3 regions of the Raoultella sp. genome follow, and region 3 is predicted to be linked to each of the others. Evidence: riboswitches for the same ligand, from Rfam matches in the RefSeq annotation. Region 3 holds a riboswitch; each other region holds the start of a gene.
The links. A riboswitch is a leader RNA that binds a small molecule or an ion and turns the genes downstream of it on or off. The one in region 3 is predicted to bind thiamine pyrophosphate.
Positions count from the first base shown of each region.

Region 1 (4,175 bases), on a different contig from region 3:
AGCTGACCGCGTAACGAATCGCTTCCGCCATTGCCAGTGCCGTCTCGATGGACGCCCCCGGGAGAAATAATAAAAACTCCTCTCCGCCCCAGCGATAGATCTTGTCCTGAATTTTGGCGGCGGATTCAAGAATTCGGGAAATAGCCACCAGCGCCTCATCGCCTTTTTGGTGTCCGTAGTTGTCATTGATCGCTTTAAAATTATCGACATCAACCAGCAGCAGGCAAAAACCTTCTGAATGAAATAACGAGGAATCAACATTGCGATAGAACTCACGTCGATTAAGTAATCCGGTTAAAGGATCGTGAGTGGCCGCAAATTCAAGTTCTTCCTTCAGATGCACCTCTTCCGTAATGTCATGAATAATACATAGCATCAACCGGGTATTGTTCAGCACCACTGGCCCGGCATAAGTCTGGACATAGCGGACAGAACCATCAGACAAAATATGGGTAAAATTAAGCGGCTTGTGGCCACCGGGCATGCTTGCCACGCTGTGCATAACGGGAAGCACATCCCTTCCCAGGATATTGATTTGCCAGGTATGGCGAGTGCGCATCTCATCGGCCGTATAGTTATAAAACCGCAGCGCGGCGATATTGGCATCAATAATTCGTCCGTCCTGCGCAGGGTCTATCAACAACATCGGGGCGGAGCTGGTCATAAAAAATCGCGAGAAAAAACGATGACTACGCTGTTTGTAATGATGCGCGGGGAGCGCCTTAAACGAGTTATTTTGCTGCAGGATTTTGACCGCTTCGAAAAGAATTAATGTGTCATATTCTTCTGATTTAATCAGGCTGGTTTTACAATAAACCGGAGACGGCCCCTCCGTCGTTTCAATTGTCCATACTTCGAATACTTCAGCTGTATTTTTGAAGTAGTACAGATAATTCTGTAGGGTGCTCTGCGGACAGCTGGAGAGCGTGCCTTTGCGCATTTCATCCAGCGACCTCTCTCCGCTAAGGATTCTGGAGGCCTGATTACAGTAGACGACAGCCTCTTTAAAAGGATGGACCACCCAGACTGGCGTACTTAATAAATCAAAAATCATTAACTCTTTTAATAACATGCATCCCTCCAGCGAACAGGCACCACGTCTCTGAACGCCCCCTCATCGCCACTCTGGTCCAATGGCGTAAGCTAATGAAATGATGTCGAAAGTTCAGATACGAGATGAAGACGCCGCAAGTATAGTTCGTTTTTGATTATCGAAAGTGTAACGGGAAAGCAAAACGGCGCTGTCGCTGACAGAAGCCGGGCTACGTGGTCGGCGTTCACCGTTGCAGAGTATTTTTCAATATGCTTTTCATTCGGCACAAATCACCCGTTAAAAGGCATCGAAAGCTAATTAAGCAGCAGAATTCTGCCGCTGCTGAGTATTGAGCGGTGATGAAAGGTGACAATGTCACATATCCAGGCGCGAAATCGCCCGCAGCCGGGATTGTAATCAAAAAGTGAATGCCGTATAACATGGCGCAACCGAGGGGTGTCCCGTGAGGGCTGAGATGGCGTAAGCCGAACCCTTTGAACCTGATCTGGGTCATGCCAGCGAAGGGACGGGTCGGCAATGTTGCCAGTTTACCGCCATTACCTGTTCATACTTCCGCACACCCGGATCTCCCCGCTATCAGGAGGTCCTGTGATTCTTCCGATCTTTACCCAGGGTATTTATGGTCGTCTGCGCCAGCAGGCGGGATGCGACTGGCAACAGTACGTTGCCCATCCTTTTCTCCGCCAGCTTGCCGAGGGAACCCTGCCAGAACGTGCCTTCCGACGCTACCTGACTCAGGACTACCTGTTCCTGATCCACTTTGCCCGGTGCTACGCCCTGTTGGTCAGCAAACTGCGCACGCTCCCGGAGATGCGCGCCGCGTCTGCTTCAATGAATGCGATTCTTGGCGAACTACCGTTGCACGTCGGCTATTGCGCGGACTGGGGGCTGGACGAAGCGACAATGGCCAGCGAAAGCGAAGCATTGGAAACGGTGAACTACACCCGCTACGTGCTGGATATCGGTCATTCCGGCGATGCGCTCGATCTGCTGGCTGCGCTGATGCCCTGCGTGGCTGGCTATGCAGAAATCGGCCTCGGATTGCTCCACGACCCGGCCACCCGGCTCACCGACAACCCCTATGCATCCTGGATCCGTAACTACGGTGATGCGGGCTATCTCGACGGCGTCACCACGGCAATCGGTCTGCTGGAGAGCGTCTGGCAGCAGCGTGGCGGCGAATCGCGCGTCGCAGAGCTGAGCGCCATCTTCACCACCGCCACCCGCCTGGAAGCCAACTTCTGGCAGATGGGACTGAATGCCGCGGCGGTCGCCCAGTGAAGATTCCGACAATTGAGGTGCGGGAATTAGGTCTGCGCTTCGGCTCGCGGGTCATTTTTGACAGGCTGTCGTTTGATATTCCCGCTGGAGAGTGGGTTTCGCTGCTGGGCGCCAGCGGCGCCGGAAAAACCAGTCTGCTGCGGATTATCGCCGGGCTGGCCGCCCCTACCCACGGTCAGGTTCAGGCCAGCGACGGGCGACCGTTAGGTCATCGTCTGGCCTGGATGGGGCAAAAAGATCTGCTCTATCCGTGGCTGAGCGTGCGCGACAACGTTGCGCTTGGCGCCCGTCTGCGCGGGGAGCGCGTCGATCGCCAGCGGGTCGCGACATTATTAGAGCAGGTGGGGCTCAGCCACTGCGCCGATGACCGTCCGGCCTCGCTCTCCGGCGGCATGCGTCAGCGGGCGGCGCTGGCGCGCACGCTGTATGAAGATCGGCCGATCGTTTTAATGGATGAGCCTTTTTCCGCGCTGGACACCCTTACCCGCACGCGTATCCAGACGCTGGCGGCAGAACTACTGACTCAGCGCACCGTGGTGCTGATCACCCATGACCCGATGGAAGCCTGCCGGCTCAGCCACCGTCTGCTGGTACTCTCGCCGCCGCCCGGTGGCCTTGATGACTCCCATCACCTGGCGGGAACGCCGCCGCGGGCGCCGGACGATCCGGCGCTGCTGATGGGACAAGCCGAGCTGCTACAACAGCTGATGAGGGCCAACGGATGAGAGGGAAACTCTTTCGCGGCGGTGTGGTGTTCTGCGGCCTGCTGATGTTTTGGTGGCTGCTCAGTCGCAGCGGCATCCCCGCGTTTCTGCTGCCGTCGCCCTCGGCGGTGGCTGCCGCCCTATGGGATAACCGCAACTGGCTGGGCTGGCACACGCTGGTCACCTTGAGCGAAATCCTCAGTGGTCTGGCGCTCGGGGTGCTGCTCGGCGTGGTGTTGGCCCTGAGCATGGTGATGTCGCCGCGCCTACAGCGCTGGCTGATGCCGCTGGTGCTGACCAGCCAGGCGATTCCGGTTTTCGCCCTCGCCCCGCTGCTGGTGCTGTGGTTTGGCTTCGGGATGAGCGCCAAAGTGATGATGGCGGTTCTGGTGATTTTCTTTCCGGTGACGTCAGCATTTTTTGACGGCCTGCGACGGGTTAATCACGACTACCTCGATCTGGCTCGTACGATGGGCGCCTCGTCAGGAGCTCAGCTCCGACATGTTCGCTTAATGGCCGCCCTGCCAGCGCTCGGCTCCGGCCTGCGCATGGCCGCTGCCGTGGCACCGATCGGCGCGATCATCGGTGAATGGGTCGGGTCCGCCGAAGGACTGGGCTATGTGATGCTCAATGCGAATGCGCGCATGCAAACCGATGTTTGCTTTGCGGCGCTGTTTATTTTAGTGCTGCTGACCATTCTGCTATGGCTGGCAGTGGATACTCTATTACACCGGCTGATCAACTGGATGCCGGAATAAGGAATCATCATGCGTAAACCCGTTTTCACCGCAGCCGCATTAACCGCGCTTCTCAGTGGACAGGCGATGGCCAACGAGAAGCTGACCCTGGTGCTGGACTGGTACATTAACCCGGACCATGCGCCGATTATGGTGGCGGAACAAATTGGCGCCTTTAAAGCACAAGGACTGGACGTTAAGATCGTACCGCCGTCGGACCCGGCCCTGCCGCCGCGTCTGGTGGCAGCCGGCCAGGCAGATCTGGCTATCACCTATCAGCCGCAGGTGCACTTTTTCGCTGATGAGGGTCTGCCGCTGGTGCGGGTCGGTACATTGATTAACTCGCCGTTGAACACGGTCATCGCCCTGGATAAAAGCATCAAAACTCCCGCTGACCTG
Region 1 is NZ_JBCNNS010000072.1:17,319-21,493, reverse strand. Features, by position in the region: gene ACZAHD_RS13870 (GGDEF domain-containing protein) at 1-1,072, opposite strand, end outside; TPP riboswitch at 1,476-1,577, shown strand; gene ACZAHD_RS13865 (TenA family protein) at 1,643-2,335, shown strand; gene ACZAHD_RS13860 (ABC transporter ATP-binding protein) at 2,332-3,060, shown strand; gene ACZAHD_RS13855 (ABC transporter permease) at 3,057-3,797, shown strand; gene ACZAHD_RS13850 (ABC transporter substrate-binding protein) at 3,807-4,175, shown strand, end outside.
Region 1: it holds a riboswitch for thiamine pyrophosphate, as region 3 does, so the genes downstream of both, ACZAHD_RS13865 (TenA family protein) here and thiM (hydroxyethylthiazole kinase) in region 3, are expected to answer to the same signal.

Region 2 (4,175 bases), on a different contig from region 3:
TGCGCAGTTGAATAGTACGAACGCCCGCAGTCAGCAAACGTTCAATCCACTCTACGCTATCGACGACCGGGTAGAGTCCTAAGCGGAAAGGGACGGATGGAAAATCGGGTTGATACATCAGGCTTGCTCCTTACGTAAATAGATCTCACCGCCAAGAGCGCGGAAGTCCTGGGATTTGTCGGCCATACCGGCTTCGATATGCTGTCGGGCGGCATAATCGCGGACTTCCTGGGTGATTTTCATTGAACAGAATTTAGGCCCGCACATGGAGCAGAAATGGGCGACTTTGCCGGACTCCTGCGGCAGCGTTTCATCGTGATAGGCGCGGGCGGTGAACGGGTCGAGCGCGAGGTTAAACTGGTCTTCCCAGCGGAATTCAAACCGCGCTTTGGACATGGCGTTATCGCGGATCTGTGCCCCAGGGTGCCCTTTGGCGAGGTCTGCGGCATGCGCGGCGATTTTGTAGGTGATCAATCCCTGTTTCACGTCCTCTTTATTGGGCAGGCCGAGATGCTCTTTCGGTGTGACGTAGCAGAGCATCGCGCAGCCGAACCAGCCGATCATCGCCGCGCCGATACCGGAGGTGAAGTGGTCATAGCCGGGAGCGATATCGGTGGTTAATGGCCCAAGAGTGTAGAACGGTGCTTCGTGGCAGTGGGTCAGCTCTTCGGTCATATTGCGGCGGATCATCTGCATGGGGACGTGGCCCGGTCCTTCAATCATGACCTGTACATCATATTCCCAGGCGATTTTGGTTAGCTCGCCCAGGGTATGCAGTTCGGCAAACTGGGCTTCGTCGTTGGCATCCTGAATCGAACCCGGGCGCAGGCCATCGCCTAAGGAGAGCGAGACATCATAGGCGGCGCAGATTGCGCAGATTTCACGGAAATGCTGATACAGGAAATTCTCCTGATGATGGGAAAGGCACCATTTCGCCATGATCGACCCGCCGCGGGAGACGATGCCGGTCAGCCGTCCGGCGGTCATCGGCACGTAGCGCAGCAGGACGCCGGCATGGATGGTGAAATAGTCAACGCCTTGCTCTGCCTGCTCCAGCAGCGTGTCGCGGAAGGCTTCCCAGGTGAGGTTTTCGGCGATACCGTTCACCTTCTCCAGCGCCTGGTAGATGGGGACGGTACCGATAGGGACCGGGCTATTGCGCAGGATCCACTCGCGGGTTTCGTGAATATAACGCCCGGTGGACAAATCCATGACCGTGTCAGCGCCCCAGCGCGTCGACCACACCAGTTTTTCCACCTCCTCTTCAATGGAAGAGGTAACCGCCGAGTTACCGATGTTGGCGTTGACCTTCACCAGAAAATTACGGCCGATAATCATCGGTTCCGACTCAGGATGGTTGATATTGGCTGGAATGATCGCGCGGCCGGCGGCGACTTCATCCCGGACGAACTCCGCGGAGATATTCTCCGGCAGGCGAGCGCCAAAACCTTCGCCCGGATGTTGGTGGCGCAGCACTTCGCCACGAATGCGTTCGCGACCCATATTTTCGCGAATGGCGATGAATTCCATCTCAGGGGTGACAATCCCCTGACGGGCATAGTGCAGCTGCGTCACGCATTTCCCGACGATGGCGCGCCTGGGCGTAAGCAGACCGGAAAAGCGCAGCGCGTTAAGACTATCATCCGCCAGCCGCTCTCTGGTATAGGCTGAGCTGCGATCGCTAAGCGTTTCGCAGTCGCGACGCGCATCAATCCACGGTTGACGCAGTTTCGCCAGACCCTGCTGAACGTTTATCGCGATGTGCGGATCGCCATAGGGGCCGGACGTGTCGTAGACCGGGATGGCTTCGTTTGCTTCATACTGAGGATGGTCTTTGCTGCCGCCGATAAGCGTCGGGCTAAGCTGAATTTCGCGCATCGGCACGCGAATATCTTCCTGCGAACCGCGGATATAGATGCGCTGCGAATTGGGAAATGCGGTGCCTTCCAGGGTGTCGATAAAGCGCTGGGCGCGTTCGCGTTGCTCTCGACGCGTAAGTGATGTTGTAGACATAGCTCATTCCAGTTAAACAGGATATGGCTTGCCAGACGACGGATGGAGTAACAGATGCGATCGGCCATGAAGAGGCAGATGCTAAACGCAGTTTACTCTTGTTCCCTTCGCAGGTATTAACCTGATCAGGTTCCGCGGATCCCGAATTAACGGTCTCAGCCTTTTCCAGTGTGGAAAATGGGCACTCCGACAAGATAACAACTCCCTCCGTAGAGGGAGAATGTCTGTAAATTACTCGCTAACGATTCACAACTCAAGCCGTCGGCGCGATATTGTCGCTGACGTTGTCTTGCAGGTTGCACGAAATGGCGAGGGCTATCAGCTTATCTTCCAGCGCAAAGCGGGCTTCCAGCGCTTCGCCGATATCGGACAGAGCCTGCTGGAACTCAAGATAATTATCGTGATCGATGGCGTTTTCGAGGCAGGAGTCGTAGTCATCCATAATTTGCTGGGTATTGGCTTCCAGCTGCGGATAGAGCCTGGTGGCCGCCAAAAGCGGCGTATCACCTTCCATTTCGCCAAGAATACGTTCATAAATACTAAAATGGCCGGAGGAGAGATAATCCACCAGGCTTTGGCAAAAGTTATCCAGCGCCTTTTCGTTAAGCCGCATAAAGGATTCTTTTGCCGGTTTCAGGCCAACCAGCTTGTAGTAAGCGACGAGCAAATGCTTACGTACATGCAGCCAGCGATCGACCAGTTCATTACTGCCTCCAACACGTTTCGTCAGGTTTTCCAGCTGGTTTAACATGGTTGACTCCGCAAGATTAAGAAAATAACGTTGCTCACCAAAATGTAAATATAATGTTAAAAGTGCCAGTAAAACGAAGGTAGTGCAATAGATATGGATCGTATTATTGAAAAATTAGATCGCGGCTGGTGGATCGTCAGTCACGAACAAAAATTATGGTTACCCGATGGGGAATTACCACATGGCGAAGCGGTAAATTTCAATCTTGTCGGCCAGCACGCGCTGCATATTGGCGAATGGCAAGGCGACGCGGTATGGATGGTGCGCCAGGATCGTCGGCATGATATGGGATCGTTGCGGCAGTTATTGGATCAGGATCCGGGACTGTTTCAGCTGGCGGGACGCGGGGTTCAGCTCGCCGAATTTTACCGCTCGCATCAATTTTGCGGTTACTGCGGGCATCCTATGCATCCCAGCAAAACCGAATGGGCGATGCTCTGCAACCACTGCCGCGAGCGTTATTACCCGCAAATCGCACCCTGCATGATCGTGGCGATTCGCCGGGACGACTCGATCTTGCTGGCACAGCACACCCGCCATCGTAATGGCGTACATACGGTGCTGGCTGGATTTGTCGAAGTGGGGGAGACCCTTGAGGAGGCGGTTGCCCGTGAGGTGATGGAAGAGTGCGGTCTGAAGGTGAAAAATCTGCGCTATGTGACCTCCCAGCCATGGCCGTTCCCGCAGTCGCTAATGACCGCATTTATGGCGGAATATGATAGCGGCGACATTGTGATCGACAAGAAAGAGCTGCTGCAGGCTGGCTGGTATCGCTATGACGATTTACCGCTGCTGCCGCCGCCGGGTACGGTAGCGCGCCGTCTGATAGAAGACACTGTGGCAATGTGTCGGGCTGACGAGGAATGACGTGATACAATAACGGCCTGACGCTTAAGGAACTGCAAAATGACCGAACTGAAGAACGATCGTTATCTGCGTGCGCTGCTGCGCCAACCCGTTGATGTGACCCCGGTGTGGATGATGCGCCAGGCGGGCCGCTATTTACCGGAGTACAAAGCCACTCGCGCCCAGGCGGGCGACTTTATGTCGCTGTGTAAAAACGCCGAGCTGGCCTGCGAAGTCACATTGCAGCCGATGCGCCGCTATGCGCTGGACGCGGCGATCCTCTTCTCGGACATTTTGACCATCCCGGACGCCATGGGGCTGGGGCTCTATTTCGAAACTGGTGAAGGCCCCCGTTTCACCTCGACGATTACCTGCAAGGCCGATGTCGACAAACTGCCGGTGCCCGATCCGGAAGATGAGCTCGGCTACGTGATGAATGCCGTGCGGACGATTCGCCGCGAACTAAAAGGCGAGGTTCCACTGATTGGCTTCTCCGGTAGCCCGTGGACGCTGGCGACCTATATGGTTGAAGGGGGGAGCAGCAAGGCCTTCACCGTGATCAAGA
Region 2 is NZ_JBCNNS010000079.1:7,791-11,965, forward strand. Features, by position in the region: gene thiE (thiamine phosphate synthase) at 1-118, opposite strand, end outside; gene thiC (phosphomethylpyrimidine synthase ThiC) at 118-2,013, opposite strand; TPP riboswitch at 2,099-2,212, opposite strand; gene rsd (sigma D regulator) at 2,267-2,764, opposite strand; gene nudC (NAD(+) diphosphatase) at 2,858-3,631, shown strand; gene hemE (uroporphyrinogen decarboxylase) at 3,671-4,175, shown strand, end outside.
Region 2: it holds a riboswitch for thiamine pyrophosphate, as region 3 does, so the genes downstream of both, thiC (phosphomethylpyrimidine synthase ThiC) here and thiM (hydroxyethylthiazole kinase) in region 3, are expected to answer to the same signal.

Region 3 (4,175 bases):
GCGACCGCCGCGTTGTTCAACCGCCACAGCTGTCGCAACCTGTTTGTACGACCCTCTCACCGGAAGCGCATCAGAGCAGCACCAGCGTACAGCACCGTCTGCAGCAGGCCCTGAACCAATGTCCCGCAGGTCAGGCCGTACGCCTGACCTCTGGTCCGCAGGGCAATACGTTCAAAAGTGGTCCGTTACAAATACCCTCTGGCGTATTTCTGCGACTTGATGCAGGGAGTGTGTTGCTCGCAGATAATGACCCCCGACGCTATGACACAGGACAGGGACATTGTGGAACCATCGACCAGAAAGGGGGCGGCTGCAGGGCTTTTATTTCTATGGTAAACAGCGTCGGCGGCGGGATTGAAGGGGAAGGGACGATTGACGGGCAGGGAGGAGAGCGAATAGCCGGTCAGAATGAAACATGGTGGGAAATGGCGCGCCGTGCCCAATCTGTTACCGGCGGCAGGCAGAACGCCCCGAGGTTAATTCAGATAGATGATGCGCATGATATTGTCATTTATGGCGTGCGCCTGCGTCATGCTCCAAACTTTCATATCGTTCTCAACCATGTCCAGGGGGCAACTCTGTGGGGCGTTATTATTGATACGCCTGCGACGGCAAGAAATACGGACGGAATAGACCCCGGCGCCTCGCAGGATGTCACCATTACTCACAGTTTCATTCGTACCGGTGATGACAATATTGCCATCAAAGCCGGAAGCGGGCCTTCACGACACCTGTCCATCACGGACAATCACTTCTATTCAGGGCACGGCATGTCTATCGGAAGTGAGGTGAATGCGGGCGTCAGCGACGTACTGGTACGTAACCTTACGCTTGACGGGACCACATCAGGATTGCGTATTAAAAGTGATGCCAGTCGTGGAGGGTTGGTCAGCGATATTCTGTATTCGCACATCTGTATGCGCAACACGCGCTGGCCCGTTTCGTTTGATACCCACTATTCACCTACAGCTTCCGGTACATCTCTCCCGGAATACCGGAATATTATACTGCGGGATGTCAATGCCAGCGGCGACCGGCCTGCCACGGTCATTCTGCGGGGGTATGACGCTTCACATCCTCTTATGGTCCGGATGGATGGCGTAACATTCAGCCCCGGCACCCAATGGGTAACAGAATTTGCCCGCTTAACATCTGGCGCAAACGGTATACAGCCCTCGCCACCAGCAACCATTAACCCTGTAGCCGCGCATTACTCACCGATTGACTGCTCTGAGCAATGGGTTCCTTTTCCGGCATAGTGGTATTGCCTTCTCACTCAGCGGGCAGGCGCATCTGATAAACCTCCGGCGATAGCGGAGGATATTGATGATCCCGGTTTAAAGAATCGCCTGGGACACAACCCGGGACACATGCAGGTTTTAACGCTTGTTTGTTGGACTTCCCGCTGGCATTATCCTCAGCAGGGATTAATGAGGAGCATTAATCGCAAGTATTTGATTTTGATTTAAATGACTCGGGGTGCCCTTCTTCGTGAAGGCTGAGAAAAACCCGTACCACCTGATCTGGATAATGCCAGCGTAGGGAAGTCAGAGACCAAAGGGTCGTTGCTTCTTCATCGCCTGGCTGGAGCAAACGATGCAAGCTGAGCCTCTCAATGCCGCGCATATTGCGCACCTGCAACATCTTTTTCGCCGTCATTCCCCCCTTGTTCACTGCATGACTAACGATGTGGTACAGACCTTTACTGCCAACGTCCTACTGGCGGTCGGCGCCTCGCCCGCGATGGTGATCGATCCGCAGGAAGCGAGCCAGTTTGCGGCGCTCGCGGATGCGCTGCTGATTAACGTCGGAACCTTAACCGTCGACCGTGCGCAGGCGATGCGCGCCGCGGCACTCAGCGCGCAAAATGCGGGCAAACCGTGGGCGCTGGATCCTGTGGCGGTCGGGGCGTTAACCCTGCGCAGCACGTTTTGTCATGAATTGCTGAGCCTGCAGCCGGCCGCCATTCGCGGCAACGCGTCCGAGATTATGGCGCTGGCCGGAATGAGTGCCGGCGGGCGCGGGGTCGATACCACTGATACTGCGGTGGCAGCTCTGCCCGCTGCACAGGCACTGGCACGGCAGATCAGTACCATTGTTGCCGTGACCGGCGAAGTGGATTACGTCACCGACGGCCAGCGTACGCGCGCGGTCACCGGCGGTAATCTGTTAATGACCCGGGTCGTGGGAACCGGTTGCGCGCTTTCGGCGGTGGTGGCAGCCAGTACCGCCATGCCCGGCGATCGCCTCGAAAACGTCGCCGCCGCCTGCGGCCTGATGAAACAGGCGGGCGGCGTGGCGGCGCGCGGCAGAGGACCGGGCAGTTTTACCCCGGCATTTCTTGACGCGCTGTACGGGGAGAACAAAGGATGAAACGCATTAATGCGCTGACTATCGCCGGTACCGACCCCAGCGGCGGCGCGGGGATCCAGGCCGATCTGAAAACCTTCTCTGCCCTGGGAGCCTATGGTTGTTCGGTTATCACCGCGCTGGTGGCGCAAAACACCCGCGGCGTGCAGTCGGTCTATCGCATCGACCCGGATTTTGTTGCCGCGCAACTGGATTCGGTATTCAGCGACGTTCGCATCGATACCACGAAAATTGGCATGCTGGCGGAAACGGATATCGTGGAAGCCGTGGCGGAGCGTTTAACACGCTATCAGATTGAGAACGTTGTCCTCGATACGGTGATGCTGGCGAAAAGCGGCGATCCGCTGCTCTCGGCTTCAGCGGTGGCGACGTTACGCACCCGCCTGCTGCCGCAGGTTTCGCTGATCACGCCGAATCTGCCGGAAGCAGCGGCGCTACTGGATGCACCGCACGCGAAAAATGAAAAAGAGATGCTGGAGCAGGGGCGGGCGCTGCTGGCGATGGGCTGCGGCGCGGTGCTGATGAAAGGCGGTCATCTCGACAACGCGGAAAGCCCGGACTGGCTGTTCACCCGCGATGGCGAGCAGCGCTTCACCACGCCGCGGATCCAGACTAAAAATACCCACGGAACCGGCTGTACGCTCTCCGCGGCGCTGGCGGCGCTGCGCCCACGCTATCGCGACTGGGGAGAGACGGTTGCCGAGGCGAAAAGCTGGCTTTCTGCGGCGCTGTCACAGGCGGATTCGCTGGAGGTAGGCCACGGTATCGGGCCGGTTCACCATTTCCACGCGTGGTGGTAAGCCTGATATACTGGCGTGAGGATTCTGCCAGGAAAAGATAAATGGAACAGGCGCATACCCGGTTAATTACCCAGCTTGTTGAACGAATTGCGGCGCCGAATAACGCGCCGCTCTATCTGAAGTTTGCCGACACGATCAAGGATGCCGTGCGCAGCGGCTGGCTGGAAAACGGCAATATTCTTCCCGGTGAACGCGATCTCAGCCAACTGACCGGCGTGTCGCGTATTACCGTACGCAAAGCGCTCCAGCTGCTGGAAGACGAAGGCGTGGTGACCCGTTCGCGGGGTTACGGGACACAGATCAACAATATCTTTGAATATTCGCTGAAAGAAGCGCGCGGTTTTACTCAGCAGGTGGTTTTACGCGGTAAGAAGCCGGATACGCTGTGGGTGCACAAACGCGTTGTCAAATGTCCGGAGGAGGTTGCCCGGCAACTGGCCATCGTGGCAGGCAGCGATGTGTTTATGCTCAAACGCATTCGCTATGTTGACGAGGACGCGGTTTCGCTGGAAGAGTCCTGGGTGCCTGCGCACCTGATCCATGACGTCGATGCGATCAGTGTCTCGCTGTACGACTACTTCCGCAGCCAGCAGATTCTGCCGCAGCGAACCCGCTCGCGCGTCAGCGCCCGGATGCCGGACGCCGAATTTCAGGCGCATATTAAAATGGACAGCGCCATCCCGGTGCTGGTGATCAAGCAGGTTGCCCTCGATCAGCACCAGCACCCCATCGAATACAGCATCAGCTACTGCCGCAGCGACCTATATGTTTTTGTGTGCGAAGAGTAGCGCTTCGCGGTCCGGGGCGCAATCTCCGCCCCGATGGCCCACGACCCAGGCTGCGACGGCATTACCCAGCGTAACCGCTTCCCCCAGGCTCCAGCCAGCGGCCAGCCCGGCAAGCGTACCGCCGGCATGGCTGTCTCCGGCACCGATCGTATCGACGATCTCGGTCGGGAAAGGGGCGGCGAGGCCGCTCTCCTGCGGACTGAAATACCAGGCGCCT
Region 3 is NZ_JBCNNS010000008.1:48,615-52,789, reverse strand. Features, by position in the region: gene ACZAHD_RS02575 (glycoside hydrolase family 28 protein) at 1-1,259, shown strand, start outside; TPP riboswitch at 1,466-1,562, shown strand; gene thiM (hydroxyethylthiazole kinase) at 1,597-2,373, shown strand; gene thiD (bifunctional hydroxymethylpyrimidine kinase/phosphomethylpyrimidine kinase) at 2,370-3,170, shown strand; gene ACZAHD_RS02560 (GntR family transcriptional regulator) at 3,212-3,958, shown strand; gene ACZAHD_RS02555 (PfkB family carbohydrate kinase) at 3,932-4,175, opposite strand, start outside.